Regions from separate parts of the Sporosarcina sp. P29 genome, predicted to be linked through region 2. Evidence: predicted binding sites of a transcription regulator. Region 2 holds the regulator's gene; the other holds the start of a gene.
The links. Region 2 encodes LexA, which represses DNA repair genes until DNA is damaged. Its sites were predicted from a motif close to CGAACATATGTTCG; they were not measured.
Positions count from the first base shown of each region.

Region 1: the regulator LexA is predicted to act here: its motif matches at 9,261-9,274, upstream of CSV68_RS16010 (YhjD family protein).

Region 1 covers NZ_PDYX01000036.1:1-11,817, reverse strand. Annotated here, with positions in the region: gene CSV68_RS16050 (accessory Sec system S-layer assembly protein) at 1-454, opposite strand, end outside; gene secA2 (accessory Sec system translocase SecA2) at 451-2,814, opposite strand; gene CSV68_RS16040 (glycosyltransferase family 4 protein) at 3,103-4,146, shown strand; gene CSV68_RS16035 (LCP family protein) at 4,658-5,689, opposite strand; gene CSV68_RS16030 (YigZ family protein) at 5,869-6,501, opposite strand; gene CSV68_RS16025 (sensor histidine kinase) at 6,652-7,800, shown strand; gene CSV68_RS16020 (response regulator) at 7,829-8,509, shown strand; gene CSV68_RS16015 (nuclear transport factor 2 family protein) at 8,569-9,135, shown strand; gene CSV68_RS16010 (YhjD family protein) at 9,292-9,669, shown strand; gene CSV68_RS16005 (competence protein ComK) at 9,632-10,168, opposite strand.
Region 2 covers NZ_PDYX01000003.1:247,813-269,328, forward strand. Annotated here, with positions in the region: gene recA (recombinase RecA) at 1-40, shown strand, start outside; gene rny (ribonuclease Y) at 589-2,148, shown strand; gene CSV68_RS04830 (TIGR00282 family metallophosphoesterase) at 2,217-3,014, shown strand; gene CSV68_RS04835 (stage V sporulation protein S) at 3,107-3,376, shown strand; gene miaB (tRNA (N6-isopentenyl adenosine(37)-C2)-methylthiotransferase MiaB) at 3,526-5,073, shown strand; gene CSV68_RS04845 (YlbF/YmcA family competence regulator) at 5,073-5,507, shown strand; gene cotE (outer spore coat protein CotE) at 5,628-6,185, shown strand; gene CSV68_RS04855 (immunoglobulin-like domain-containing protein) at 6,297-6,800, shown strand; gene mutS (DNA mismatch repair protein MutS) at 6,998-9,565, shown strand; gene mutL (DNA mismatch repair endonuclease MutL) at 9,571-11,397, shown strand; gene CSV68_RS04870 (glycerol-3-phosphate dehydrogenase/oxidase) at 11,425-13,065, shown strand; gene CSV68_RS04875 (alpha/beta hydrolase) at 13,062-13,988, shown strand; gene miaA (tRNA (adenosine(37)-N6)-dimethylallyltransferase MiaA) at 13,972-14,904, shown strand; gene hfq (RNA chaperone Hfq) at 14,945-15,169, shown strand; gene CSV68_RS04890 (methionine gamma-lyase family protein) at 15,264-16,523, shown strand; gene lexA (transcriptional repressor LexA) at 16,575-17,195, opposite strand; gene yneA (cell division suppressor protein YneA) at 17,391-17,717, shown strand; gene CSV68_RS04905 (YneB family resolvase-like protein) at 17,714-18,367, shown strand; gene CSV68_RS04910 (DUF896 domain-containing protein) at 18,435-18,671, shown strand; gene tkt (transketolase) at 18,780-20,786, shown strand; gene sirA (sporulation inhibitor of replication protein SirA) at 20,931-21,371, shown strand; gene CSV68_RS04925 (YneF family protein) at 21,482-21,516, shown strand, end outside.

The DNA.
Region 1 (11,817 bases), on a different contig from region 2:
CTGCCAATTGATCTTTCTTTTCGAAAACAAATACCCAAGGACGTGCACTGCGAGCTGGAATTTCACCTAACTCGTTCAAATCGAACTCTGCAGATGCTGCTGTATTGCCTTCTTCATCAAGTAATAATAACTCGATTTCGCCTACAGTGATCGCTTGATCAAGTGATGAACGGAAGAATGCTTTGACTAACCAGCTGCCGTTTGCAGGTTCCAAGTCGATATCGATACCGGATAAGGAAATTTGGTTTGGTTTTAAAGGTTCTAGTTCATTTGCAAGGAAACGAAAAACATATTCCTGCTCCTGTGTTAGACTCCATTGCTCATGAAGAGATAGTTCTGTTTCGATATCTTCATCGCCTGAACCAGCTTGTCCGTTTTCTAAAATTTCATCGGATTCAACTGTACTGTCCAATCCAGTTTTCTCGGTTTTTTTGAATAAATTGAAGAGTTTCATTGGGAAACCTCCTGTTGTGTATTAAGTTGCTTCATGAATGCGATTATTTCGGACGCAATATCCCGGCGCAGGCGTTGATAGTGCTTGGCGAATAACTGCAAGCCTTCACGCTGGTAAATACGCATAGGATCTTCTTGTCCGTATGAACGCAATCCAATTCCTTCTTTTAGGCGAGTCATCACTTCTAAATGCTTAACCCACATCGTGTCAATATAGCTCAACATGACTTGTGGTAGCAGTTGACTCACTTGTTCATTATCAGTGAAAGTATCGATAAATGCAAACAACTCTGCCATTTCTTCATCGTACTCTTTCATTATATCAGCGGTTCTATCTAATGAATTGGGAAGCTTAACCGGCGTCAGTAATAGCGCGTTCATAGTCCGTTCGATACGATCGAAATCCCAATTGTCGGCGATTTCATTATCAGGACAGCTATCTAGAACAACGAACTCAACGGTTTCTGATAACATCGTCTTAAGTTTTTCAAAGATGTCTTTGCCTTCTAGTACGCGATTGCGTAAGGAGTAGATGACTTCACGTTGATCATTGATTACGTCATCTAATTTTAGATTATATTCACGCATAGAGAAGTGCGCGCCTTCCACGATACGTTGTGTACGTTCCGTTAGTTCATCTACTTCAGGGTTTAATACTTTACCATTTTCGTCTGTGCGGACTTTTGTTAAGAATTTCTCGAGTTCTTCAGGAGAGAAGCGCATATACATTTCATCTTCTAAAGAAAGATAGAATTGGCTTTCTCCGTGATCTCCCTGACGACCTGAACGGCCTCGTAACTGATTATCTACACGACGGCTTTCATGTTTTTCTGTCCCTAATACAAAAAGTCCGCCGTTTTCTTCCACGCCTTCACCAAGTACGATATCCGTTCCGCGTCCTGCCATATTAGTAGCGACGGTAATATTACCCGCTTGTCCAGATTCGGAAATCAATGAAACTTCCTGCTCGACACTTTTCGCATTTAATAGATGGAACTTCAATCCTTCATCACGTAAATATTTGGCGACAGCTTCGGATTGAAGAATGGACGTAGTACCGACCAAAACCGGTTGTCTTTTTGCATGACGAGCGGCTACTTCTTTTGCTACGGCTTTATACTTTTCTTCTGTCGTTCTGAAAACGAAATCTGGTGCATCGATCCGTGCACGTGGACGGTTCGTCGGGATTTGGATTACTTCCATATTATAAACTTCACGGAATTCCGTATCTTGAGTTTTCGCAGTACCCGTCATTCCGCAAAGCCTTGGATACATACGGAAGTAGTTCTGAATGGTAATTTGAGCTTGTGCTTTATTTTCATCTGTAATTTCGACGCCTTCTTTAGCTTCAATTGCTTGGTGAAGTCCATCTGATAATGTTCTGCCTTCCATAATTCGGCCAGTGAACATATCAACCAATTCGATTTTTCCGTCGCGTACGATATAATCGACGTCACGCTTAAAGATGACGAACGCTCGGACGGCTTGAATGACGTAGTGATAAAGTGTTTGGTGATCTAAATCATACAAGTTGTCAATACCAAATGCTTTCTCAACTTTTTCGATACCTTGTTCCGTAAGGGAAGTAGCCTTTGTCGCATCGTCAAAGTCAAAATCCTCTTCGACTTTAAAACGTTTGGCTAGGCGGGCTGCAATATGGTGAAGATCCGCATCTGCTTGTGTTTTACCTGCTACAATCAATGGAGTTTTCGCTTCGTCGATTAAGACGCTGTCGACTTCATCGATAATAGCGAAGTGATATGGCCGTTGCACTTTTTGAGAAGTATGTTGTACCATATTATCCCGTAAATAATCAAAGCCGAATTCTGTACCTACACCGTACGTGATATCTGCTTCGTAAGCGGCTTGTTTAGCTGGACCTTGCATCATCGGAACATTTAATCCGACAGTCAATCCTAGGAAACGATGGATTTGACCGATTTGATCAAAGTCCCGTTTCGCCAAATAATCATTGACTGTAATGACGTGAACACCTTTACCTTCAAGCGCGCGTACGTAGGAAGGTAGTGAAGCTACAAGTGTTTTACCTTCACCAGTTGGCATTTCGGCGATATTACCTTCCGTCAATACAGCTCCACCGATTAGTTGCACATCAAAATGGCGCATACCGAGAACCCGTTTAGATGCTTCACGTACAACTGCGAAGGCATCCGGCATAATGGTCTCGACGGTTGCGCCGTCATTTAATTGTTGTTTGAATTGATCGGTCATTCCAGAAAGATCATCATCAGACATAGCGATATATTTAGGTTCCAGTGAATTGATTTGCTCCACAATTTTGCGGTATTTACGCAATTGACGTTCACTCGTTCCAGTTCTACGTTTAAAGATTTTTAACATGAATAAGACGCTCCTTTATAAATCTCTATCTATAATGAGAGATTCCTATCTATTTTACCAAAAGGACCGACAAAAGACTATCTATATATAGAAAGAGAAGAACAATAGATTGTTCTCGACTGATCGCATGTAAAATGGACGAAACTTCATGATGGTCGTGTTTAGTAGTGTTTGTATGGAAGCAAGTAAGGGAATAGATGAGTAATGCATACTAAATGATGAAATCTAGCAACATTCATGTTATACTAAAAGGTGATATGTACGTAATGCTAATTGGGGAGGAAAGACATGTTATTCATTGCAATGTCTGTAGCTTTTATCGCTGCAATCATACTAACACCGCTAGTCATCAAATTCGCGTATCGGATCGGTGCGGTTGACCGTCCCAATTATCGGAAAGTTCACGCGAGAATCATGCCTAGAATCGGCGGGCTCGCAATCTTCGGTGCGTTTATTATTGGATATGCTATATTATTGCCGAAAGACGAGCACGCAGTAAGCATCCTAATCGGTGCAGTACTGATCGTCATGATTGGCTTTTTAGACGATATGCTGGAAATTACAGCAAAAGCAAAAATGTTAGGTCAGCTAGCAGCGGCGTTGGTCGTTGTACTATGGGGCGGATTACAAATTGAATTCATCAACTTGCCGTTTCTTGGTCAGCTAGACTTTGGTTATTTAAGTATTCCGATCACAATTATTTGGATCATCGGAATTACGAATGCCGTCAACTTGATTGACGGATTGGATGGTTTGGCAGCAGGAGTTTCCACTATTGCGCTTATTGCTATTACGGTAATGGCTCTATTAATGGGAGATGTCTTTGTTGCTGCAACAGCTTCCATATTGGCAGCTAGTTCGCTTGGATTCTTATTGTTCAACTTCCATCCAGCGAAAATTTTTATGGGCGATACCGGATCGCTATTCTTAGGATTTATGATATCGGTTCTGGCATTACTCGGCTTTAAGAACGTTGCCGTTGTATCACTAGTTATTCCAATTATCATGTTAGGTGTTCCAATTTCAGACACGTTCTTCGCGATCGTTAGACGAGTTCGCATGAAGCAGTCGATTACGGCAGCAGATAAATCGCATTTGCATCACTGTTTATTGCGCGTAGGTTTCTCACATAGACAAGCAGTGCTCACAATTTATGGTATTGCGATTCTATTTGGTGCAGCCGCTGTATTGTTCTCACAAGCAACCGTGTGGGGCGCGTTACTTCTGATCTTCGTCATGTTGATTGTGATTGAACTGTTTGTCGAGTTGATTGGTCTAGCAGGTGCGAATTATCGTCCGTTGTTAAATTTAGTACGCATGATTGGTAAATAAGTAAAACGAGTCCTTGTCTGCTACGAAGCGGATGAGGGCTTTTTTGTTGTGTTGAAAGGTTTTGAGATGAAGTGATTGGAAATGGGAGGGAACCGTTGATCGACGTTCCAGGCGGACGCTTTCCCACGGGCTCTCGGTGAGCCATCGGGAGTCGCCACCTTCCACTTACGATCAACTTTGTGTTGTGTTCTGGAATTATAGTGGGAAGGTCAAAACCTGATCTAGGTTCTGTATTTGAAGTTGAATTTAATAAGTGAAGAAACAATCCTACCCAAAGTTTTGATGTAGGATTGAAGTGGAAGAGGGGGCGACTCCTGGGGATTAGCGTGATATTGAGACCCCACAGGAGCGCACTTGCGACGAGGAGGCTCAAGATTGCGCCCCCCGGAAAGCGTCCCCCTCTGCAACGGAAATCCCGACCACTCTCAAATTAGCTCTCTTCAGTAGAAATACTTTTTACCCACAATAAAAAGCGATGAAACCAGTTAAGGGTTCATCGCTTCTGTGTGAACTATTGATAATCTGTTTGGGAAGACGCGGAGGTTTGGTCCGTGTCCAGTTCGGTTAAAGAAGAGGAGTCTGGAATGAACCCTAGATGGGACTTCAAAATCTGCTTTACTTCTTCTAGCTTCTGCTCATCCAACTTGTAATAGTAAATACCTGTCGACATATCGTCATAGCCTGTCAATGTGATGGTATCTACGTCTGGAAGTCCACTTTTTATATACTGGATAAACGACAACATTTGCTTAGATGTCATATCGGTCTTCATATTTTCACCAAGCGCATTGATCACGTCACCGTATTTGGTTATGGATGTAATCGATGTTGCTTCTTTAATCATCGCCTGCAGAATCATCTGCTGACGTTTACCGCGTTCGATATCATTATCGAGTTTACGAGTACGTGCTAAAGCTAACGTATGGCGTCCGTCTAGACGATGAAGGCCTGGCATTAGATGAATCGCATTTTTATCATTTTCATCTTTCTCGATACGCTCGTATGGAACTTCGACTTCTACACCGCCAAGTGCATCTACAACATCGATGAATGCATTGAAGTTCATTTTGACGTAATAGTTGACGGGAATATCGAATAGTTCTTCGACTGTATCAATAGAAGCTCTAGTACCTCCATAGGCATGGGCGTGTGTGATTTTATCTTTATACTTTACCTGTGGAATATACACATAGGAATCACGAGGAATGCTGACGAGTTTGATGCTTTTTGTTTTAGGGTTCAATGTTGCAAGCACTAAAGCATCCGATCTTCCGTGCACTTCTCTATCTTGGCGTGCTTCGCTTTCGTCTACGCCAATCAATAGAATTGACACTTTATCTTTTGCGGGTTCGACATAAATTTCCGGCGGATCTTGCTTGGCGAGAGGTTCATAAGAACGATCTAGAACGTTCATCGCTTGGTTGTGTAGCTTGAATGCATAAGCGGAAACGCCTATGGCTACGATGAGGAACGTAAATAATGCTATTTTCAAGAAACGTTTCGTTTTAGAAGCGTTCTTTTTCTTATACTCTTCTCTTTTCATTTTATACCTCCAGGGTGTACGGCAGAAATAAACCGTCAATGGCAAATCTATGGGAAGTTGATTTTAATTAAAAATGGCAATTCTTCACATAAAAATTGATGGCGATTTAATGAAGTCAGACCTTCTACTCATAAGGTTCACCTTCTACCATTATACCCGCTTTTCGATTGGACGTATAGTCAGATGTCGAACTCTAGGAATTTATGTCCGGCTGTGGCGATGCTTGCCTGACCGTTCGTTAATTCCATCATCCATTCATGAAAAATTTCCTGATCTTCTTCAGGAACATATAAAAAGAGTTCAACGTCCTCTTCATAGACGATCTCTTTTAACGGGTAGTCGGATTGCCGTATTTCGTTTTCTACTTTGCCTAACCATGTATAATCAATAGAAGTTTTAACTAGTGTGTGTAATTTTCTCTCCACGACACCTGTTGCGGCAATGCCTTCAGAAGCTGCTTTACCATAAGCGCGGATTAATCCACCGCCACCGAGCTTGATGCCGCCAAAATAGCGAGTCACGACAATCACGGTGTCTTTTAAGTGCTGCTTTTTCAGCACTTCCAAAATGGGGAAGCCGGCAGTGCCAGAAGGCTCACCGTCATCGTTCGCTTTTTGGATCTGGTCATGTTCTCCTATGATATAAGCAGAACAATTATGTGTAGCTGTATGATGGTTCTTTTTGATGTCCTGTATGAAGTCCAGTGCCTCTTGTTCTGTCTCGACTCTTTTGACAAATGACAGAAAACGGGATTTTTGGATGACGAATTCACTCTCTCCGTATAACTTTACGGTTTTATAATTAGCTCGCATTTGTCGTTCCCCCTACATTTGTAATATACTTATAATACTTTTTCATGATTAAAATGATATACTATATATGAAGTGTATAAGTATTTAGGCTAAACTGCAATAATGCTCACTTTGCGAATTTTCACATAAACGGATGCGGGAGGGAGTTATTTGAACGATAAGGCAATTGACATTCAACAGATGGAGAAAATCTTTGGCAACATGGTTAATGTAATGGATCGTTCAAAAAGCGACATATTCTTAATTAGTGAACAAAGCCGCCGAAGTTTTGAAGAAATGCAAAAAGAGTTAGCAGAAGTGAAAGAAAGTATTTCTCATGTAATTACAGAAGGTGACTCTTTAGATGATATGTCACGTAACTCAAGAAAACGCCTAGCTACTGTGTCAAAAGACTTTGTAACATATAGTGAAGAAGAAGTTAAACAAGCGTATAGTGTGGCAAATGACTTGCTTGTACGCGCCTCCATCAATAAAATGGAGGAGAAACAACTTCGTGAAAGACGGGATGAACTTGAACGTCGACTAATGTTGTTGCTCTCTACAATCGAAAGAGCGGATCAACTTGTTAACCAAGTAACTACTGTAATCACATATTTAACATCTGACTTGAAAAATGTAAGTACAGCACTGGAAACGGCTCGCCAAAAACAAGACTTTGCAGTTCAGATTATCCAGGCCCAGGAAGAAGAGCGTAAGCGTTTATCACGTGATATTCATGATGGACCTGCGCAAATGTTAGCCAATGTCTTGATGCGTTCTGGTTTAATTGAAAAAACGTTTGTTAAGCATGGTCCAGAAGAAGCAATGCAAGAGCTATCTTACTTAAAAGAAAATGTTAGAGGTGCGTTATCTGAAGTTCGTCGTATCATTTATAATTTGCGACCTATGGCTTTGGATGACTTAGGGCTTGTGCCGACATTGCGAAAGTACTTGTTGACCATGAGTGAATACGAGGCGCCGCTAATCATTCATTTCCAAAGCAACGGAGCAGAAAAAAGATTTGCTTCCAATTTTGAAGTAGGTATTTTCCGTCTCATCCAGGAATCAGTGAATAACAGTATAAAACATGCGAAAACTGATGAAATATGGGTGAAAATCGAATGGTTACGCGAATCAGTTAATATATTAATCAAAGACCAAGGTATTGGCTTTGATACAAATGAAGTAAAAGAGAAATCATTTGGTTTAATTGGAATGCAGGAACGTGTGGAGTTACTGAAAGGGAAAATGAAGGTCAATACGAAAGTCGGAGAAGGCACTTCGATTCTTTTTCAAATTCCACTGGACGAAGATCTATAAGTAAGGTAATTACTGGGAGGAATAGGATATGGAAGCGACAAAAATTTTGATAGTAGATGATCACCAATTATTCCGTGAAGGAGTTAAACGGATTTTAGATTTTGAAGAATCGTTTACTGTAGTAGCAGAAGGCGACGATGGAGTCGAAGTAGTTGAATTGTATAGGGAGTATGAGCCAGACGTAGTGCTGATGGATATTAATATGCCACGCATGAATGGTGTAGACGCGACTGAGGAATTAGTTAAAGAGTTTCCGGATGCACGCGTTATCATGCTATCCATTCATGACGACGAGTCCTACGTAACACACGCTTTAAAAACGGGTGCTCTCGGCTACATGCTGAAAGAAATGGATGCAGACGCTATCATTCAAGCGATCAAAGTAGTAGCGAATGGCGGTTCATACTTACATCCTAAAATCACGCATAATTTAGTAACAGAATTCCGTCGTTTGAGCGAAAGAGAACATAAAGGATCCTTCCAGCAGAACGATATTCGTCGCCCACTTCATTTATTGACGAAGCGCGAATGTGAAGTTCTACAATTATTAACAGACGGCCAGAGCAACCGAACAATCGGTGAAACGCTCTTTATCTCAGAAAAAACTGTAAAAAATCACGTTTCCAGCATTCTGCAAAAAATGAGTGTAAATGACCGTACACAAGCTGTTGTTACAGCAATCAAAAATGGTTGGGTAGAAGTAAAATAATTAAAATAAGAAAAGGTCTTTGCATGTTGAAGGCCTTTTTCTCTACGTAGGAGGAGCATATGAAGAAAAAAATAGCAGTAGCGTCCATGGCATTAGTGCTCGTATTAGGCGCATGTGGTAACGCGGATGAAGCGAAACAGAACAATCCTGAAACTGGCGAACCTGCACCAGGCAATGGTGCCATCGATCATGGAGTAGATGATAAAAAAGTAGGTTTCAGCATGTCAGGTGACAAAGTGGAAGAAGCCACGGATGTACCAAAAGAAGATAAAGAAGAAATTCTAGCTGCTTTTGATAGCTACATCGAAACATTGAACAATCAAGACATAGATGGTTATCTCGCCACGCTTTCTACCAAAGGTTATGATCTAGAAGAAGAGCGTCAGGCTACGGAAGAAATGCTTGAGAATTCTACGATGAAACGTGAAGCAAATAATGAAACAATCGTAAAATATTCAGGTGATAATGCGCAGTTATTTTCTACGTTGAAAACAACATTCACGGATATTGAGACAGAGGTAGAAAATACACATGAAGGTCGCCAAGTGACTGTGTTCAATAAAGAAGATGGCGCATGGAAAGTGTTCTCTATCCACTTTATTGGCGATGAGCCAGCAAAAGAATAAACCCTCTTTTTATATCGACTTAGCAACAAAACTTCCAGTTACACACACTGGAAGTTTTTTTATGCGAAAAAAAGCCATACTACGAGTACTTGCTTTTCTGCGCTAAAGGAATTATAATCAACGAAAGAACATATGTTCTATAAGGAGGCGATTTCGATGCCTTTGATCCCCGCAGAGGCAATGCCGTATTTGGAGAACTATATTTACCTTCCCATGCTATTGACGATTATGGAACGTGACCGTCAGTTATTAGAGAAAGTACCGTTTAAATTGAAAAGTCCGTACCTTAATTTGCTGGACGAGACGATGAACACTGTTTCTGCTGATTTACAAACCACCTCTTTGTACTTGCAAAAGCATAAAATGAGAGTGATACGCCATTCAACAGATGAACTATTTACGGAATATGTATTTTTACATGATGGTTATCAAGATATGCGTCGCTATTTGAATGTTCGCTTACGTAATCGATCAGAAGAGTTGCTGAATTTGTATATTAGGAAATTGTCGAATCAGAACTCTTCGGCTCCATGATCATGTAATAAGAACTTCGCAATTCTTCCTGAGCATTTTCAAATCGTTGAGACAAAATATGCGATAGCGCCATTTGACGATAAACCGTAGCTAACGACGTGTCTAGTTGCATCTGCGTATCATTTTTCAGAATAACAGTAACACCATCCTCGTGTTGAACTGCGTCTTTTACTGCGTGATAGGCTACCCATGAGTTTTTATGTAAGGTAGGGGACAGTAAAGGAAAAAATAATAACGGTCGGTCATTTGAATGTGTCAACATGATCGGTGGCTTTGGACGATTTTTTAAATCCATTTTGGAACTGTTAATGATGGACTCAAAGTTGGAACGGTAATGCGCACAAGAATCTCTCATAATTTCTAATGGTGTTTTCTCGACAATAAATGTCCGGTCGCTTTCCACTACTTTTGTATAGTATGGATTCGCATGTTGTCCATGAAGTAATGCGAAAGTATGGAATGTAACGATATAAGACGATAGATAATGTGGATTAGCCATGTTGTTCCCTCCCTTTTAATAGGACCATATACGTATTAATTATAGTATAGAAAAAACGAAAATCAACTGTAATGTTGGAAAATAGTAAATGTTCTATTAATATGGTGGGTTTTATCGAATGGTTACGAACAGGTGAGGAGACTAGACTGGGCGGCTACGGACCTTGATTGCTTTTGTTGTGGTCGTTGCCCGACAAGTTGTTGGGTACTGTAGTTGGTGAGTGTCTGCTTTCTGGACCCGCGCAGGCATGTGGGGGATTGCCTCCAGCCATGAGCCAGCTGGCGGTGGTGCTGCCAGTTGTCTCATGGCCACGGCCTACCCCGCAGTTGTGCCTGCGCTTCTGAGTGGTATTTAATTTGGTTGTGGTTCTAAGAATGATAATTAGCGTATCTTAGCCAATCTAGAAACGCGGTTGATGGAACAACTATGCCGCTGCGGGTCTTTGGTACTTTTGTTGGGGGCGTTGCTCGACTGGTGGTTGGGTACTAAAGTTAGTAAGTGTCTGCTTTCTGGACTCGCGCAGGCACGTGGGGGATTGCCTCCAGCCAGGAGCCAGCTGGCAAAGTGCCGCCAGTTGTCTCCCGGCCACGGCCTACCCCGCAGTTGTGCCTGCGCTACTGCGGGGTATTTAATTTGGTTGTGGTTCTAAGATTGATAATTGCGTACCTTACCCAACCTACAAACGCGGTAGACGGAAAGACTACGCGGCTGCCGATCTTTGGCACTTTTGTTGGGGTCGTTGCTCGATTGGTTATTGGATACTGTAATCATCGAGTGTCTGCTTTCTGAACCCGCGCAGGCACGTGGGGGATTGCCTCCAGCCATGAGTCAGCTGGCGGTGGTGCTGCCAGTTGTCTCATGGCCACGGCCTACCCCGCTGTGTGGTATTTAATTTGGTTGTGGTTCTAAGATTGATAAATTGCGTATCTTACCCAATTTAGAAACGCGGTTGACGTAAAGACTACGCGGCTGCCGATCTTTGTCACTTTTGATGGGGTCGTTGCCCGACTGGTTGTTGGATACTGTAATCATCGAGTGTCTGCTTTCTGGACCCGCGCAGGCACGTGGGGGATTGCCTCCAGCCAGGAGCCAGCTGGCAAAGTGCCGCCAGTTGTCTCCCGGCCACGGCCTACCCCGCAGTTGTGCCTGCGCTACTGAGTGGTATTTAATTTGGTTGTGGTTCTAAGATTGATAAATTGCGTATCTTACCCAATCTAGAAACACGGTTGACGGAACAACTATGCGGCTACGAGTCATTGTCACTTTTGTCGTAGCTCGACTGGTTGTTGGATACTGAAGTCATCGAGTGTCTACTTTCTGGACCCGCACAGGCACTTGGGGGATTGCCTCCAGCCATGAGCCAGCTGGCGGTGGTGCTGCCAGTTGTCTCCTAGCCACGGCCTACCCCGCAGTTGTGCCTGCGCTACTAAGTGGTATTTATTCTAGTTGTGATTCTTATAGGAAGAAGTTCAGTGACATCGTGATAGCTAGTATGTATTTGTTGCAAAGAAGTGTAGGAACTGCCATTCACACTATCTAACGAAGGCGCCTGCTGTGGTAGGCGTAGCGAGGAGACAAAGACAGGCGAACTTCCTGTCTCTGGCTCCTCGCGAAAGCCATCCACCAGCGCCGTAGTGGGGACAATGGAC
Region 2 (21,516 bases):
TGAGCTGGATGACTTACTAACACTTTCAGATGAGAAGTAAGATATACTTGCAAAACCGCCAATTTTCAATTGGCGGTTTTTTTATATAAAATCACTACATTTCATTTTAGAGATAATTAGCTTGACTATGACATTCCTCACGCTGTTCTGGAACTATAAGTACATTTCAAGGAAAAGGCGAAATGTACAGTGGAAAGACTCGAGCAAAAAACAAAAAGCTTCTATAGAGTCATTTTTCCTTCATCATTCCTTGACACAATAAAAATACAACTATACAATTAAAGTGGCGTATTATATACGTCCTATATTTAACAAACCAATCAATTGTTTTTGGCGGTATGTTGATTTTAACTTAATTCAGCAAAATGAAAAGTTAAGCAAAAAGTAGTGACATCAATAGAAAATTAGTCCCGAAACAGCAGGTTTTCTACTACCCGTTGGATTAAGTTAAGCCTTCGGCGTTTTCACAGATCGTCGGGACATTACCGGGAATCTCCGGTAACAAGTAAAGTGAATATATTCGCCGTGGCAAAATTGATTATACAAGCCGACTGAAAAGAAAAGAATAAGCAGGAGGAGGTGACCTCAATGGGTATTGAAATACTCATCTCCGTTTTGCTAAGTCTCATCGTCGGTGCAGTTGTTAGCTTTTTTATATTGAAAAATGTGAATGATTCAAAAGTAACTGGTGCCAAGCATACTGCCAACCAACTCGTCGAAGAGGCGAAGCGTGAAGCGGAGTCAGTGAAGAAAGAGGCACTGTTAGAAGCGAAAGATGAAACTCACGAACTGCGGATTGAAGCAGAAACAGAAGTCCGTGAGAGAAGGACGGAATTACAGAAACAGGAAAACCGTCTCTTACAGCGTGAAGAAAACCTTGATCGCAAGGATGATGCGCTCAATAAAAGAGAAGCAGGTCTAGAGCGCAAAGAAGATGCGCTATTAGAAAGACAACAGCATATTGAAGAGATGGAACGCAAAGCGGAACAACTCGTTACTACACAGAAGACTGAACTGGAAAGAATCTCTTCGTTAACTAGAGATGAGGCAAAGCGCGTCATCTTGGAAGATGTTGAAGAAGAACTATCTACAGATATTGCTGTCATGACAAAAGAATCGGAGCAACGAGCTAAAGAAGAATCTGAGCGTAAAGCTCGTGAAATTCTATCGTTGGCATTGCAACGTTTTGCAGCAGATCATGTGGCAGAAACAACAGTTTCCGTCGTTAACTTACCGAATGATGAGATGAAAGGTCGCATCATTGGTCGTGAAGGACGAAATATTCGTACTCTCGAGACGCTTACAGGAATTGATCTAATTATTGACGATACACCAGAAGCAGTCATTCTTTCCGGTTTTGATCCAGTACGTAGAGAGACGGCAAGATTGGCTTTGGAGAAATTGGTTCAGGATGGACGAATTCACCCTGCACGTATCGAAGAAATGGTGGACAAGTCTAGAAGAGAAGTGGACGAGTTAATCCGAGAAAAGGGAGAACAAACTACATTCGATGTAGGTGTTCACAACTTGCATCCGGATATGATCAAAATTCTTGGACGTTTGCACTTCCGTACGAGTTATGGACAGAACGTCTTGAAACACTCTATCGAAGTAGCCTATTTAACTGGCTTACTGGCGGCAGAGCTAGGAGAAGACGTAACACTTGCTAGACGTGCTGGCTTACTTCATGATATCGGTAAAGCAATCGACCATGAGGTAGAAGGTAGTCACGTTCAAATTGGTAAAGAGTTGGCAGTGAAATATAAAGAACATCCAGTTGTCATTAACAGTATTGCTTCTCACCACGGTGACGAAGAAGCTACTTCTGTTATAGCAGTACTTGTAGCAGCGGCAGATGCATTATCTGCAGCAAGACCAGGTGCTCGTAGTGAAACATTGGAAAACTATATAAAACGACTGCAAAAACTCGAAGAAATTTCGGAATCATACGAAGGTGTAGAGAAGTCATTTGCCATTCAGGCAGGACGGGAAGTGCGAATCATTGTTCGCCCCGAACAGATCGATGATATTACCGCACATCGCTTAGCACGTGATATACGAAAACAAATCGAGGAAGAATTAAACTACCCAGGGCATATCAAAGTGACGGTCATACGGGAGACCCGCGCAGTAGAGTATGCAAAATAATACCTAATAAAAAAACAGCTTCCGGTTCGTTAGGAAGCTGTTTTCATTTTGGAAAGAGGATGTTACAGATGAAAGTAATATTTATTGGAGATATCGTAGGATCGATGGGAAGAGAAATGGTAATTGATTATTTATCGCGTTTGAAACGCAAATATCAAGCAGACGTTATTATCGCGAATGGTGAAAATGCTGCTTCGGGTAGAGGAATTACAAAATCCATCTATCATGATTTATTGCATGCTGGAGTAGATGTCATCACAATGGGAAACCATACATGGGATCAACGGGAAATTTATGATTTCATAGATGAAGTGGATTATTTAATTCGTCCTGCTAACTTCTCTGAACAAGCACCGGGTAAAGGCATGACGTCCATTACCAAAAATGGCGTTACACTTTCCGTAATTAATTTACATGGCCGTACATTTTTGCCGCCGCACGATGATCCATTTGTAAAAGCAGATGAATTAGTAGAAGAAGCGTTGCAAACATCACCATTAGTCTTTGTAGACTTCCATGCAGAAGCAACAAGTGAAAAGATTGCGATGGGTTGGCATTTAGATGGAAAAGTTTCCGTTGTTGTTGGGACACATACACATGTTCAAACCGCAGACGATCGAATATTGCCGGGGGGTACTGCATATTTAACAGATGCAGGTATGACAGGCCCGTATGATGAAATTTTAGGAATGAAAAAAGAAGATGTGTTGTATCGCTTCTATACCAACTTGCCAACTCGCTTTGAGGTGCCGAAAAGTGGAAGACCACAGCTAAACGGTATGTTTGTAGAATTGGATGACAAAACCGGTAAAGCACTCAAAATTGAGCGGATACGAATCAACGAAGATCATCCTTTCAAAAACTAATTATCTAGGTGTCTAAATCCTCCTTGCCTATCATAGGATGTTGTATGGAATATACACGTTCCATAGACATTGCAAAATAAGGAGGAAATATCGTGAGTCCCTTGAAAGTATCATCTCGCTCAAATCCGAACTCAGTAGCAGGAGCATTGGTTGCAGTTATTCGTGAACAAGGCTATGCCGAGATCCAGGCAGTCGGTGCTGGAGCACTAAATCAAGCAGTGAAAGCAATTGCAATCGCAAGAGGATTCGTAGCACCAAGCGGAGGCGACCTAATTTGCGCGCCAGCCTTCACCGATATCGAAATCAACGGGGAAGCTAGAACGGCGCTCAAACTTTTCGTTGAAAAAAAGGAACGTAAGTAGAATACAGAAGACCACGATCAATTTCGTGGTCTTTTTTTCATGACAAACCAGCGACATTTTTCCCCTTTGCTGTCATATCAGACAAAAGTTCAGTATAATAACAACAGGTATGCTTATTTCCCGATAAGTAATAGAAAGGGGCTTCTGCAATGAATGAAGAACAGCGCTTGCAAGCTGGACTCGCAACGAAAGACCGATCGAAACCAGACATCTTAGAAAAAGACTATAGCAAATATTTCGAGTCTGTGTATAGCGGGCCTTCTCTAAAAGACGCAAAAAAACGCGGGAAAGAAGAAGTGGAATATCACGATAACTTTCAAATAGATCAACGCTTTAAAGGAATGGGACAAGGTCGTAAGTTCTTTATTCGAACATTTGGCTGTCAAATGAATGAACACGATACGGAAGTGATTGCAGGGATTCTTATGGCATTAGGATATGATGCCACTGACAATGTTAAAGAAGCAGACGTTATACTGCTCAATACATGCGCAATCCGTGAAAATGCCGAGAATAAAGTGTTTGGTGAATTAGGTCATTATAAACCACTCAAACTGACAAACCCTGATTTATTAATCGGAGTATGTGGCTGTATGTCACAAGAAGAATCCGTTGTAAATAAAATCTTGAAAACGTATGATCAAGTAGATATGATCTTCGGCACACATAACATTCATCGCTTGCCGAACATTTTACATGAAGCGTATATGTCTAAAGAGATGGTTATTGAAGTGTGGTCCAAAGAAGGCGACGTGATTGAGGACTTGCCAAAAGTCCGTCATGGTAAGATCAAAGCATGGGTTAATATCATGTACGGATGTGATAAGTTCTGTACGTACTGTATCGTGCCGTATACGCGTGGTAAAGAACGTAGCAGACGTCCAGCAGACATCATTCAAGAAGTTCGTCAGTTGGCTGCAGAAGGCTATAAAGAAATCACCTTACTAGGGCAAAATGTGAATGCGTACGGCAAAGATTTTGACGATATTACATACCGTCTAGGTGATCTCATGGATGAGTTACGATTAATTGATATCCCAAGAATTCGATTCACTACAAGTCACCCTCGCGATTTTGATGATCATTTGATAGAGGTCCTTGCAAAAGGTGGAAACTTGGTCGATCATATTCATTTGCCTGTACAATCAGGTTCAACTGAGATGTTGAAGATTATGGCTCGTAAATATACTAGGGAAAGCTATTTGGAACTGGTTGATAAAATCAGAAGTGCAATACCTAATCTATCACTCACAACGGATATTATTGTAGGGTTCCCGAATGAGACAGAAGAACAGTTTCAAGAAACGATGTCTCTCTATCGCGAAGTTGGGTTTGATATGGCATTCACATATATTTATTCACCGCGTGAAGGAACACCGGCTGCGAAGATGCAGGACAATATACCGATGGAAGTAAAGAAAGAACGCTTGCAGCGCCTTCTTAAACTAGTGAACGACATGTCCGCCGAAGCAATGAAGCCATATGAAGGACAAACTGTTAAAGTACTAGTTGAAGGGGAAAGTAAGAGAAATCCTGATGTACTAGCGGGTTACACAGAAAAAAGTAAATTAGTGAATTTTGTAGCACCGCGCTCTGTGATTGGTGAGATAGTAGAAGTGCGTATTAAAGAAGCAAAATCATGGTCACTCAATGGTGAATTCATTGGAGTAGTCCAACAAGAAAAGGTGATGGGATAATGGAGAAGAAGTTTACAAAAGAAGAAATCATAGAAAAAGCACGTGATTTGGCACATATGTTGGCAAACACGGAAGAAGTAGAGTTTTATAAACGTGCAGAAGCGCAAATCAATGAAAACCAAAAAGTACGTGAAAAAATCGCTAGTATGAAATCACTTCAAACACAGGCAGTGAATTTCCAAAACTACGAAAAAGAGCGTGCATTAAAAGCGATTGAAAAGAAAATCGAACAAGTACAAGGTGAAATTGACGCGATTCCATTGGTACAAGAATTCAAACAGTCTCAAGACGAAGTGAATGATTTACTTCAATTGGTTTCTAATACAATAGCTAACAGCGTGACAGATGAAATTATTGAGTCTACTGGCGGCGATCTATTACGCGGTGAAACAGGATCATACGTAGAGAATACGCAGAAAAAATCCCTTTCTTAAATAAAAAATCGGCTAAGGAGAAAATTCCTTGCCGATTTTTTTCAATTTCTGGGCTGCTGTTGCATAGGATGGATAGAAGCCAAAGAAGGAGGAAGAAAACTGAAAAACTTACGACAAATTGTGACTAAAGCTGTTATTGCCAAAGGGAAGCATCGTTCGGAAACTACTGAGCTGCTGAAGCCGCCTAATCGCCCCTCCAGCATATTGGGTTGCTGGGTGATCAATCACACGCAACAAGCAAAGAAAGTTGGAGCGCATGTAGAAGTAACGGGTAGTTTTGACGTGAATGTTTGGTATTCACATCATGATCATTCCAAGACGTCTGTCTTTACTGAATCGATTCCTTATAAAGATAAGATCGCGTTGCATTACCGCGATGAGCCGACATCCGCAAAAGAAGAAACGATTGTCACGGTATTGCAGCATCCTAACTGTACAGAAGCCAGTATTTCTGAATGTGGCCAAAACTTCTCCATTTCCATTGAAAGAGAACTATTAGTTGAGATGATTGGTGAAACAAAAGTTTCTGTAACCATTCATCCCGATCCATATGATGAAGAATGGCCGATACTTGAAGCAGAATCTTCTTCTCTTGTGATGGAGGATAAAAAGGATAATGAAGTACCGAATAAAGAGAGACCACACCAACCACCAAAACGTAAAGATTCACCATTTTAAAGCCGGAGATTCACCGGCTTTTTTTTTATTTTGCTTTAAGTAAAAAAACATGATGCAGGTCAAGTGGAATTTTCGCTAGTAGATGTAGTCTATAGACAGGAAGGTGATCCTATGGTGAAGATCAAATGGCTTATACTCCTATCTGCTTTGACACTGTTGATAGCATGTTCGAAAGAGAATGAAATACAAACACTAACAGCTCCTTCACCTGAGCAGAAATTAGTGACGAATGAGCAAGGCCTGACATTTTCGATTCTAGAAGATCAATATGAGGAAGGTATGCCGTTATTCCACACGAAAGTAAAGAATGACAGTAAAAGTATTTATGAGTACGGTGAATATTATCAAATAGAAGTATTAAAAAATGATGAATGGTACACTCTGACACATTCGGATTCAGTGTTTTATGAAAATCCACACTTTACTAATTTAGGTAATTTGATTGCACCGGGCAAGGAAATCCAACAAAGTTTTTCCGTAGAAACACTTGGAGTGACTCTCGTACCCGGCCAATTTCGCCTAGTGAAAATATTTCTGACGCCAATAGCTCCCTATTATACGATAACACTCGCTGTACCATTTACAGTAACTTCTAAACACAGAGCACCAGAATAGCACAAAATTGGAATAGAACAGATTAAACTATCCTAGCTAATCAAAAGCAAGAATAGTTTATATTTTTTAAATACCGTTTTTATTTGATTATATATGTCTATTTACCTTTTAAAACTACATCAACCCCTTTTGATTCGTTAACTCTTAGGGTGTTTGGTATAATGTATAGAAAATGAGCGAGAAAAAGAGGGTTTACCATGTCTGAACATACACCAATGATGCAACAATATTTGAAAATTAAAGAGCAATATACAGACGCATTTTTATTCTTCCGTTTGGGAGATTTCTATGAGATGTTTTTTGAGGATGCCGTTAATGCATCTGCATTATTAGAAATTACGTTAACTAGTAGGGATTCCGGTGCACGAGAACGTATACCAATGTGCGGTATACCTTATCACTCCGCTACTGGATATATTGAAACATTAATCCATAAAGGTCATAAAGTAGCGATATGTGAACAAATGGAAGACCCACGCAACGTAAAGGGAATTGTTAAACGTGAAGTCGTTAAAGTTATTACGCCTGGAACATTAACAGAAGGTAAAACAATTGATGTCGAGGCAAATCATTTTATAGGTGCTATCGATAGCTTAGGGTATCAACGTTATGCACTAGCGTATCTTGATGTCGGTACTGGAGAAGGGAAAGTAGAGTTAATTGAAGGAAGCGAGCGAACACTGCTGGCAGAAATCGAAGCACTTAACATGAAGGAAATTATCGTTGATCAACAACTTCATGTTATTTTGACAGATCTGTTCGAAAGTCGCGAAATCATGCTTTCAATTGAAGATACGGAGCATTCGGGATCAATTGGTCATGATACATATGACCATTTGCCAGAAGAGTTGCAGGAAGCTTGCCGTAAGTTGCAGTCGTATCTACTACGCATGCAAAAGATGGTTTTTGGTCATATTCGGCCTTTCATCTATATAGAGAAAGATGCTAAGTTATCGATTGATGCGAACTCGATGCGGAATTTAGAGCTTGTACAAACTATTCGTTCAGGCAAAAAAGAAGGTACGTTGTTCTGGGTACTTGATGAAACCGTTACAGCGATGGGTGCGAGGAAATTACGGATGTGGATTCACCAGCCTTTGGCGCAGCGACAAGCGATTGAAGATCGTCTAGAAACTGTAAACAACTTACTTGATGAGTATTTCTTGCGTGAAGAGTTACTAGAAGAATTGCATGACGTTTATGATGTAGAACGCCTTGCCGGCAGAATATCTATGGGTAGTGCAAGTGCACGTGATCTTGCACAATTACGCAATTCATTGTCACATATACCAAAACTAAAACAATTGCTTGAACAATCGAAGCATCCGATGTTACAGCGCTTTGCTGACCGAATGGATCCTTGCGGAGAAACATTCCAGTTGTTGACGGATGCGATAGCAGTCAACCCACCGATATCTAGTAAAGACGGTGGACTCATTTTGGACGGTTATCATGAAAAATTAGATGAGCTTCGAAATGCTTCCCGTAATGGAAAGACATGGTTAGCGCAACTTGAGCAAAAAGAGCGACAACTGACCGGAATTAAAACGTTGAAAATAGGCTATAATCGGATTTTTGGGTATTATATTGAAATCACTAAATCCAATATTCATTTAGCTGACTTATCTCGCTATGAACGTAAGCAGACACTCGCGAATGCAGAGCGATACATAACGACGGAGCTGAAAGAAAAAGAAGAACTGATCCTAAACGCGGAGGCAGACAGCCAGACATTGGAATTGGATTTATTCCAGTCAATTCGCGAACAGGTGAAGGGCGATGTACAACGAATTCAACAACTAGCATCTGTCATCAGTGAACTGGATGTTTTGCTGTCATTTGCTAAAGTATCTGAAAAGAATCAATATGTTCGACCAGTGTTCCATACAGGGAAGGCTGTCGACATTGAAAATGGCCGACATCCAGTCGTGGAGAAAATGATGAACCATTCATTATATATCCCAAATTCTTGTATGCTAGCTGAAGATGAAAATATGTTGCTTATTACAGGCCCCAACATGTCGGGTAAAAGTACGTATATGCGTCAAGTAGCTTTGACTGTAGTGATGGCACAAATCGGTTGTTTCGTGCCTTGTGAAAAGGCTATACTGCCCATCACAGATCAAATATTCACACGTATAGGAGCTGCGGATGACGTGGCGTCGGGACAGAGTACATTCATGATGGAAATGATGGAGTCTCAATATGCATTGGCTCATGCGTCCTCCCACAGTCTATTGTTGTTTGACGAGATTGGGCGCGGAACTTCAACGTATGATGGGATGGCACTCGCACAAGCGATGATGGAGTATATCCATGAAGAAATTGGTGCGAACACACTGTTTTCTACCCATTATCATGAACTGACACAATTGGAAGATGTGTTAGATCGCTTATTGAACGTACACGTTGCGGCGAAAGAGCAAAATGGTAAAGTCGTGTTCCTGCATAAAGTATTACCTGGAGCAGCCGATCGAAGCTACGGGATTCATGTAGCAGAACTCGCAGGTCTTCCTGCAGATGTAGTAGGACGTGCAAAAACCCTGTTACAGCGATTTGAAGAAGATAGTACAACGAAAGGCGCGTCATCTGTGTCAGAACAGCTTGCCTTGTTTGAAACGGACAGCGAGCCTATGCTTTCCGCAGAAACACAAAAATTGCTCGATGAAATAGAAGCGGTGGACTTGATGAATATGACACCTATGCAAACCATGCAGAAAATAATGGAGTGGAAAGAACGCCTGACCACAGAGAAGAAGGGGTGAAGCGGATGAATCAAATTCACATTATGGAAGACACACTAGCCAATAAAATAGCGGCGGGAGAAGTGGTGGAACGTCCTGCTTCTATCGTTAAGGAACTAGTGGAAAATGCGATTGATGCGCAAAGTACTAAAATTGAAGTATCTCTAGTGGAGGCGGGTTTGACTTCGATCCGTGTTACCGATAATGGCAAGGGGATGTCTGAAGAAGATGCCATTCGCTGTTTTGAAAGGCATGCTACTAGTAAAATAACTAATGAACATGATCTGTTTCGAATTCGTACGCTTGGGTTTCGAGGAGAAGCCTTAGCAAGTATTGCCGCAGTATCGAAAGTATCGTTATGGACTTCTGATGGTGTAGAAGGTGCTGTAGTGGAGATAGAAGGCGGTAAAGTACTGAAGTATGAAGCGGGAGCATTACGAAAAGGCACAGATTTTCTTATACAACATTTATTTTTTAATACGCCCGCACGTTTGAAATATATGAAAACGATTCAGACGGAACTTGGACATACGATAGATTTATTGAATCGATTAGCATTAAGTCATCCTGACATTTCCTTTTCGTTAACTCACGATCATCATAAAGTTCTTAGAACATCGGGTTCAGGAGACTTATTACGGGTATTATCAGATATATACGGTGTAGGAGTTGCCCGTAAGATGATCCCGTTTCAAAAGGAAGATGCTGATTTTAAGGTGAAGGGTTTTATTACACTTCCTGAGATGACACGCGCATCTAAAAATTATATTTCACTTCTGATGAATGGCCGTTGGATTAAAAGCTATGCAGGAACGCAAGCAGCTATTGATGCGATGCATACGTACTTACCTATAGGAAGGTTTCCGATTGCAGTTATTGATATTACAGCAGATCCTATTTTGACAGATGTCAACGTTCATCCTGCGAAGCGTCATATCCGTATTAGTAAAGAAGGAGAATTACTTTCTTTGATAAAGGCAGCAATTAGAGAGGCAATTCAAGGAGTCACTATAATTCCTGACGCGGTAAAGAAAGAGAAGCCTGTTAAAAGAGACTCGCAACAGCAGACAATTTGGACACCTTCTTATCGTCGGCCGGAAGTAGCGGTTCCATTAGAAGGACAAGAAGTACAGTCTTCCATTGCGCCTGTGGAAGCGCCTATTAGAGAGCAAGCTACACCGGTCTTTCCAGAAGCTGTTTTTGAACCGCAAGAAGAACCCATGCCGCAAGAGCCTACTGTCTATGAGCAGCAACAGCAGGAAATGAATCATTTTCCTTCCATTGCACCGATCGGACAAGTTCATGGAACATATATAGTGGCGCAAAATGAAGACGGATTTTATTTGATCGATCAGCACGCTGCGCAAGAACGAATCAAATATGAATACTTCAAAGTGAAGCTTGGACAAGTGGATGCTGGTGAACGGCAGCAATTGCTCTTACCACTAGTTTTTCATTACTCAGCTGATGAGCAAGTAAAGATTGAAGAGTGTAAAGATGCACTGGAAGAAGTCGGTGTGTTTTTGGAAGCATTCGGTCCAGCGACGTATACCGTGAAAGAGTATCCTTCATGGTTCCCTGAAGGACAAGCTACCTCGATCATAGAAGAAATGATTGAGCAAGTACTCGAGAAACGCAAAGTCGATGTCGAGAAACTGCGTGAGGAAAGTGCCATTATGATGAGTTGTAAAAAATCGATCAAAGCAAATTATTACTTAAGACAAGAAGACATGGAACAATTACTGACTGATCTAGGTGCATGTCATAATCCTTATACATGTCCGCATGGTCGTCCAGTATTGATCCATTTTACAACGTATGAATTAGAGAAAATGTTTAAACGAGTGATGTAACAGAGCACATCAGAGAGGAGCGATTTTATGTTTTCTACATTAGAAAGATCAAGCAGAATTCAGGACTTGAGAAACTTTTCATTCGATGTTTTAGTTGTCGGTGGAGGGATTACAGGTGCCGGAATCGCATTGGATGCGGCTGCAAGAGGATTTTCGGTTGCCCTAGTTGATATGCAAGATTTTGCGGCGGGAACATCTAGCCGTTCAACTAAACTGATACATGGCGGTTTACGCTATTTAAAACAACTAGAAGTGAAAATAGTGGCAGAAACGGGAAAAGAACGGGAAATTGTCTTCCGTAACTCTCGTAACATTACCAAATCAAGACCGATGCTATTGCCGATTTATCAAAAAGGAACGTATGGCAAGTATTCCACTTCTGTCGGGCTTCTCGCCTACGACCTACTGGCGGGTGTAAAGCCGGCAGAACGACGGGAAATGTTGACGAAAGAAGAAACAGCTGAACTTGAACCATTACTGAAAAAGGAACGCTTAAAAGGTGGCGGGTATTATGTGGAGTATCAAACCGATGATGCGCGCTTGACGATTGAAGTACTGAAGAAAGCGGCAGAAAAAGGCGCACTTTGCTTGAATTATATGAAGTGCGAACAATTCAACTTTGAGAAAGATCGAATCGTTGGAGCAGTATTAAGTGATCAACTAACCGGTGAACGATTTTCCGTAGGGGCTTCTATGGTGATCAACGCATCTGGTCCGTGGGTAGATGAGTTGCAGCAGAAAATTAGCAGCAAACATACGAAACAATTGCATATTACGAAAGGTGTCCATATCGTAGTAGATCAATCTATCTTCCCGTTGCAACAAGCAATCTATTTTGATAACTCGGATGGTCGTATGTTATTTGCTATTCCACGGGATAATAAAACGTATATAGGAACGACTGATACATTTTATACCGAGGATAAACAGCATCCTATAGCGACCGAAGAGGATATACATTATATTATCGATGCGGTTAGTGAGATATTCCCAAGCATTCATCTTCAACGTCAACATGTAGAATCTACGTGGGCAGGAATTCGTCCATTGATTGCACAAGAAGGTAAGGACGCCTCTGAAATCTCACGAAGAGATGAAGTGTGGGAAACAGTTCCTGGATTGCTGACGATTGCAGGAGGGAAGTTAACAGGCTACCGTCAGATGGCGGAAGTCGTAGTGGATCGAATTAGTGAACAGCTAGTAAAGCCATCTATCAAGCGATGTGAAACGAAGGATATCCCCGTTTCAGGAAGTGATTTCATAGACGATGAAGCGTTGAAGCAATTTATTGACCTACAAGCGGAAAGAGCACCTAAATTCGGCTTAACTCCACAGCAAGGAGCGCGTCTTGCTTCATTTTACGGAAGAAATAGTGATGAAGTTTTCCAATTAGCCCACTCGATTTCAGCAGAAGAGAACAATTTGCCGATAAGTTTACGCGCAGAGATCTTATATGGAATTCATCATGAAATGGTCACAACGCCAAGCGATTTCTTTATCCGCAGAAAAGGTGATTTATATTTCCAAATCGATGTTGTAGAAACATTAGCGACACAAGTAACCGACTATATGGCAAAGTTGTTGCAGTATACAGACAGTGAGAAAGCCACTCATGAAAACGATTTGCAAAATGCGATTGCGGAAGCGAAGGGAAGTGTAAGTTCATGACAGACCAATGGATAGCAATGCGTGACGGGACAAAAGTGTATGGGACAAGTTATACACCGGAGACTGAGCCGATTGGCCGTGTGCACATCATTCATGGATTAGCAGAACATAGCGGACGCTATAAAAGATTCGCACAGTACTTGCAGTCGCAAGGGTATGTCGTGACGTTGCATGACCAAAGGGGACACGGTAAGACAGCTATAGAAAATGGGCATGTTTACGGCTATATAGGTGAGTCTGCTACATTCGACCAATTGGTAGATGATGCATTCGAAGTGAATCAATGTTATCAACTACAATACCCGGAACTTCCCGTTGTACTACTCGGTCATAGCATGGGTTCATTCGTTGCTAGGCGCTATATCCAGCTTTATAGTCAGACGATTAGTCAAGTGATCTTATCGGGCACTGGTTCTAATTCTGAGTTCACTGCACATGCTGCGATTGCGTTGGCTGCGTATAGGGAAGATAAGTTCCCTAAAGAGCAACCGGATGTGTTTTTGAACAACTTGGTCTTCGGCAATTATTCGAAACAATTTCCTGATGAAGGTGAATTTGCTTGGCTATCGCGCGATGTAGAAAGCGTGGCTGATTACGAAGAGGATGAGGCATGTGGTTTCGTACCGACTGCTCAACTATTTCGTGTGTTGCTTGAAGGAATGAATTCAATGGAAGTGCCTGAATTTTTGTTGAATATTCCGAATGAACTACCGATTTTATTATTCTCAGGTACAGATGATTTAGTAGGAGACCGCGCTAAAGGTGTGTGGAAAGTAGCCAAACAATTCGACAAAGCGAAACAACAGCAAGTTACTGTTCAGCTCTATGAAGGCGGAAGGCACGAGATGCTTCAGGAAACCAACTACAAACAAGTGTATATGACTATCGTAGAATGGATGAAACGACATGAACTTACCCGTTGATGTACTAGCAGTAGTAGGACCGACTGCTTCAGGGAAAACAGCGCTTAGCATAGCCCTGGCAAAATTGTTTAATGGAGAAATCATTAATGGAGATGCTATGCAAGTATATAAAGAATTGGATATCGGCACAGCAAAGATTCATCGTTCTGAAATGCAAGGAATTCCACACCATTTCTTTGATGTAAAAGAACCAACAGAATCGTTTTCCGTAGCGGAATATCAACTAGCGGTGAGACAATGGATAGCGGATATTCAATCTCGTGGAAAACTACCTATTATTGTTGGTGGCAGTGGAATGTATGTTCAGTCCGTTTTGTTTGATTATCGATTTACAGAACAAGCCGCCGACCCTGAAGTGCGAGCGCGCATAGAACGGGAACTTGAACTAGAAGGCGCAGATGTCTTGCACGCGAAACTTGCAGAATTAGATGCGAAAAGTGCGGAGAAAATCCATCCGAATAATCATAGACGTCTAGTGCGTGCGCTAGAGATCCTTGAAGTGACGGGTCAAACAAAGCAAGACCATGAACAGCAACAAGGAAATCAGCCGATGTATCATTCTGTAATTATTGGTCTGGATCTTCCCCGTGAACTACTCTATGAACGAATCGATATGCGTGTGGAACAAATGGTTCAAGCGGGTTTGTTTACAGAAGTACAGCAACTCTGGAATAAAGGGATTCGGCACACTCAATCTGTACAAGCGATAGGTTATAAAGAACTGATTTCCTATTTTGACGGACAATTAACAAAAGAGCAGGCAATAGAAGCGGTAATGAAAAACACACGTAATTATGCAAAAAGGCAGCTGACCTACTTTCGTAATAAATTGCCTGTCCAGTGGGTAGATGCTAATCAGTCGGGGGAAGAAGTTTTTCAAACAACCTGTAAGATAATAAAGGATTTTCAGAAGTGAGTATGGAATAACTAAATAACAGGGACGAGGAGGCAATCGAATGGCACAAGGAAATATGCAAGATACGTTTTTGAATTCTTTACGGAAGAACAACACATTCGTGACAATCTTTTTACTAAATGGTTTTCAACTAAAGGGTCTAATCAAGTCGTATGATAATTATACGGTTCTATTGGAAACAGACGGTAAGCAACAGCTTATTTATAAGCATGCGATTTCTACGTATGCCCCTGCAAAACCAGTTATTTTAAAAGACGAACTATAAACAGGCGCTTGCCTGTTTTTTTGTTGTCTTTCATTTGGTATATACACTTCATCTGGTAAAATAGAATATGACAAAATGAAATGAGGTACTACACATGCAAATAACACCCATAAATGATGAATTACTGATTAAATCACAAGAAGCGGAGGAACTAATTGCTCCGTACGTGAAGACAGTAGAAGAAATTGCGTTTTTTAACCAAAGAAAAGTCTTACAAGCATTCAAAAAAAATCAGGTAAGCGACTTTCATTTATCCGGCTCTACAGGTTATGGTTATGATGACAGTGGCCGTGATGTATTGGAACAAGTATACTCAGATGTATTCGGAGCGGAAGACTGTCTTGTCAGAAATCAAATTATCTCAGGCACGCATGCCATTACAATTAGCTTGTTTGGGATATTGCGTCCGGGTGATGAACTTCTTTATATTACGGGTAAACCATACGATACGTTGGAGTCTATCATTTCCGGCAATGGCAAAGATACGGGTTCACTAGAGGACTTTCACATTTCTTATCAGCATATTGATTTGAAAGAGGATGGCTCTGTTGATTATGAGAAAGCCAAAGTGACGATTTCATCGAAGACGAAAGTCGTAGCAATCCAACGTTCGAAAGGTTATTCAAGCAATCCATCATTCAGAATCCATGAAATTGAAGCGATTATTAAGGAAATCCGTAAAATCAAAGAAGATGTCGTGATATTTGTAGATAATTGCTATGGAGAATTTGTGGAAATGAAAGAGCCCGTAGAAGTTGGAGCAGATCTGATGGCAGGATCGCTCATCAAAAATCCAGGCGGCGGACTTGCCAGAACAGGTGGATACATAGCAGGTAAGAAAGACTTGGTTGAGAAGTGTGCATATCGAATGACTTCTCCAGGCCTTGGAGCTGAGGCAGGAGCCTCACTAGATACGTTACTTGAGATGTACCAAGGATTCTTCTTAGCCCCACACGTAGTAAGTCAAGCGGTCAAAGGCGCGCTATTCACATCGGCATTTTTCGGTAGCTTTGGTATGGATACCACACCGCATTACAGTGAGCTTCGAACGGATTTAATCCAATCAGTGAATTTTTTAAACGCCGAACAAATGATTGCATTCTGTCAGATGATCCAGCAAAACTCACCAATTAATGCTCAATATGCACCGGAGCCATCCTATATGCCCGGTTATGCCGATGACGTCATAATGGCAGCGGGTACGTTTATTCAAGGCTCCAGTATCGAATTGACAGCTGACGGCCCAATTAGACCACCCTACACAGCATATATTCAAGGTGGATTGACCTATGAGCATGTAAAATCCGCAGTACTAGATTCTATGGAACAATTGCTTGAAAAGAAGTTGGTATAAAAAAAGTGTATCGAGAACCTATTAAGGTTTCTCGATACACTTTTTTGTTGATTAATGAATCATACGGAAAACACCAATCACTTTTCCTAAAATAGAAACTTGATCTACAATGATTGGCTCCATAGAGGAGTTTTCTGGTTGGAGTCGGAAATAGTCTTTCTCTTTAAAGAAACGTTTAACTGTCGCTTCGTCTTCTTCTGTCATAGCTACAACGATTTCACCATTACTTGCGGAGTGGGTTTGTCTGACAATCACACGGTCTCCGTTTAAGATGCCAGCTTCAATCATACTATCTCCTACAATCTCTAACATGAAGATTTCATCCTCTGATGAACCGAATGTATCCGGCAATGGGAAGTACTCTTCGATATTTTCAATTGTCGTAATTGGATTACCAGCTGTAACTTTACCAATCAATGGCACATGCATAACGCCACTCTTTAACTCGTCCAGTCCTTCAGGATCCAAAATTTCAATGGCACGAGGTTTTGTCGGATCCCGGCGTATAAAACCTTTACTTTCGAGCCGTGATAAGTGACCGTGAACCGTGGAACTTGATGCAAGACCGACAGCTTCCCCAATTTCACGAACGGAAGGGGGGTAACCTTTTAAACGCACTTCATCTTTTATGAAAGCAAGTATTTCTTCTTGTCTCTTTGATATTTTCTTCAACAGATTCACCTCTTCTACTAGTTTGCGAGCAATGGAATACTGAACCACTATTTTGAATATAGTATAACATGTGTTCGATTAGTAATCAAACAAAGGTTCTAATTTTGCTTGACATGGAATCATATGTTCTCTTATAATTAAGAACAGGTATTCCGAACGTGCATTCTAAATGCGCAAATTAGAGGAGGAGTTATTATGGAATTTGTTAAAGAATTTATTAAAAACAATTATTATTTCGCTGTATTATTAATAGTATGTGTGTCATTTGCCTGGGTTCAATTCGATAAAATAGCCGTGGAAGATCACTATATGGAAATCGTTGTTAATGAAGGAGATACACTATGGCAACTGGCTTCTAACTACTCAGAAGATATACCAACCACTCATTGGATCGAACAGGTACGTTCATTAAATGAATTGCCTACCGATCAAATCGTTTCAGGTGAATTACTGCGTGTGCCTGTTAAAATTAATAAACAAACAGATATCCGGGTGGCTGAAATAGGAGTGGGAACTAAATGACAGAAAAGACGTGTGTAATATACTGCCGAGTGAGTACAGAAAAAGAAACACAAGAGCAGTCTATTGTAAGGCAGCAGGAAGAACTAGAAAAGTTAGCTACTGAGTTATCCTATGATTGTGTTGGAATTTACACAGATCGGCAGAGTGGGTATGATATGGATCGTGAAGGCCTTCTATCCATGTTGGATCAAATCCAAAATGGTTTAGTGGATGCAGTATTCATTCAAGATGAGACACGATTAGGTCGAGGGAATGCAAGGGTCGCGATATTGCATGTAATTGCAAAAAGTGAAACGGCTGTGATTACCAATCATTCAAACGGTACAATAGAACTGAATGAAATGGATTCCATGTTACTAGAAATTCTCGCAATCGTAGAGGAATATCAACGTAAACTACATAATGCAAAAATACGTAGAGGGATGAAGCGTGCTGTTGACAGAGGCTATGATCCATCAAAGAATCTGCGGAATATTGATCAGGGACCGGGGCGTGAAAGACTTGAACTACCAATAGAAGAAATTGTCTCGCTTCGCAACAAAGGTCTCACATACGAAGAAATTGCAACGGTATTGAATGGACTTGGCCATGCTGTCAGTAAAGCGACGGTTCATAGAAGATATAAAGAGTTTATTGCACAAGAACACTAATAGGTTGCACTTTTCCTTCAGGTTGTTTACATTTTATTAAACGACTAACTTATGGAGGGTTTTAAAGATGCTATCAGAAAAGAAAATAAAACGTATTAATGAATTGGCGAATAAAAAGAAAACAACAGGATTATCGATCGAGGAGGCAAAAGAACAGACGCGGTTGAGAAAGGAATACTTGGAATCATTCCGTTCAAGCATGCGTGAAACAATCGAATCGGTCAAAGTAGTAGATCCTGAAGGAAATGATGTAACACCTGAAAAAGTTAAACTAGCGCGAGCGAATCAAAAGCCGCTAAATTGATGATAGGTAAAGGATTAACATTGTAATTAACTCTAGAATTGACTACACTAGAGAAGGAATATGTACTATAAAACACTCATATGAGACAGGACGGAAAGGATGTACAGCATGACCGAAAAAATCGATCAACTGGCAATAACGACAATCCGAACATTATCAATCGATGCAATTGAAAAAGCAAATTCTGGTCACCCGGGATTACCGATGGGCGCAGCACCGATGGCGTATACACTATGGACACAACATTTACACCATAATCCATCAAACCCACAATGGTTCAATCGTGACCGTTTTGTACTTTCAGCAGGACACGGCTCCATGTTACTTTACAGCTTGTTGCACTTAAGTGGCTACGGTTTGACTATTGATGACTTAAAGAACTTCAGACAATGGGATTCAAAGACACCTGGACATCCGGAGTATGGACACACTGCAGGAGTTGAAGCGACAACAGGACCACTTGGACAAGGGATTGGTATGTCCGTTGGTATGGCAATGGCTGAAAAACATCTTGCGGCAACGTATAACAAGCCCGGTTTCGATATTGTCGATCACTACACATATGCACTTTGCGGTGATGGAGATTTGATGGAAGGTGTGGCGGCAGAAGCAATTTCTATGGCAGGCCACCTTCAATTGAATAAACTGATCGTGCTATATGATAGTAACGATATTTCTTTAGATGGCGATTTAGATATGTCGTTCTCTGAAAACATTAGAAAACGCTTTGAATCATATGGCTGGAACTATGCACGCGTAGAAGATGGCAATGATACAAAATCTGTTTCAGATGCAATTGAAAAAGCAAAAGGCAATACAGGAGGACCGACAATCATTGAAGTGAAAACTGTCATTGGTTACGGATCACCAAATAAGTCTGGTAAAGCAGATGCACACGGTGCACCGTTAGGTGAAGATGAAATGGCGCTTACGAAAGAGTATTACAAGTGGACATTTGAAGAAGACTTCTACGTTCCAGAAGAAGTTTATGACCGTTTTAATTCAGCAACAGATCAACTGGGTGTTCAATCAGAGAATCAATGGAATGAACTATTCGCAAGCTACGAAAACGAACATAAAGAATTGGCAACACAGTTTAAATTAGCGATGGCAAACGAACTTCCAACTGATTTAAAAGAACAAATGCCAGTTTATGAAGCAGGTGCTTCTGTAGCGACTCGTTCAGCATCTGGTGAGTCAATCAATGCATTAGCGAAAGCAGTTCCGGCATTATTTGGTGGTAGCGCGGACCTTGCGGGTTCAAACAAGACAACGATTAAAAATGCAGGTGATTTCACTGCAGACGACTATGCGGGCCGTAATATATGGTTTGGTGTTCGTGAATTCGCTATGGGGACTGCTCTAAACGGCATGACTCTTCACGGCGGAGTGAAAGTATTTGGTGGAACATTCTTCGTGTTTAGTGATTATGTACGTCCTGCTATTCGATTGTCTGCATTAATGGGCTTACCCGTAACATATGTATTCACACATGATAGCGTAGCGGTCGGAGAAGACGGACCTACTCATGAACCAGTTGAGCAATTGGCTTCATTACGTGCAATGCCTGGATTGTCTATCATCCGTCCTGCTGACGGAAATGAAACATCTGCAGCATGGCATATAGCTGCTACTTCAAAAGACACACCAACTGTCTTAGTCTTGTCTAGACAAAACCTTGAAGTATTGCCTAAATCACAAGAACTAGCGATGGAATATGTACCAAAAGGTGCGTATGTCATATCACCTGCTTCTAAAGAGCAAGCAGATGGTTTACTGCTTGCAAGCGGCTCGGAAGTAAGTCTTGCAGTTGAAGCGCAGAAAGCTCTTAAAGAACAAGGTATCGACGTCGCTGTCGTCTCCATGCCTTCATGGGATCTATTTGAGAAACAGGATCAAGCGTACAAAGATTCTGTTCTTCCAAAGAACATCAAGAAGAGAGTAGCGATTGAGATGGGAGCTTCCCTTGGCTGGCATAAATACTCAGGCGATGAAGGAACTGTCATGGCAATTGATACATTTGGTGCAAGTGCGCCAGGCGACTTAGTCATTGAAAAGTATGGCTTTACTGTAGAAAATGTTGTAAGAGAAATGACAAATCTATTAAATAACTAAGCATACGCAACACACGGCTCTTTCTATCAAAGAGCCGTGTGTTTTTTTGCGCAGCTTTACGACAATAATAGTGATGAAGTTTTCCGCAAACTGACACGATTTACTGAGGACAAGTTCTATGATAGACAGTAGGAGGTGTTCGTTATGAGGAAGTATGAAATTTTCAAGATCAAGTCAGCGTATCAGTCCTTCATAATGGGACGTGAACGATTATTATTTGAGCTGCTAACAGTAGGTCCTTCTACGAATTATCAAGAAATTGAATATTTATGTGATCGGTTAAATCAAAGAGAACTAGATACTATTATTCAGAATAACTTGGCAAAAAGTTTTGATGAATTGGATTCATATCATAATGAATATCGATTGACACACTTAATCAAGGGAGAAGTATTCATCAAAATGGGTACGCACAGTATACAGGTGTATTGCCAAGGGTCACGCATGTTGGATTTAGATTTATTTGTAGCACTATCCACTTCAACTGATCGTTTTTTTGCGGTGATGAATGAACAGCAAGAATGCGGCTGGCTCAAACCACTTAAACACTCTGAACGCATGATACTAGAAAATTCGATGATGTAAAAACTTCCGCACAATTTGCGTACAGTCATTGCTATTCACTGCTGCTATGTTGTATAATCCTTCTTGGTAGTATGTAATCGAACTATTTTTATGAGGGGGGTTTGGCAGTAATGACTTTATGGATAGCAATTTTATTGATCGTCGT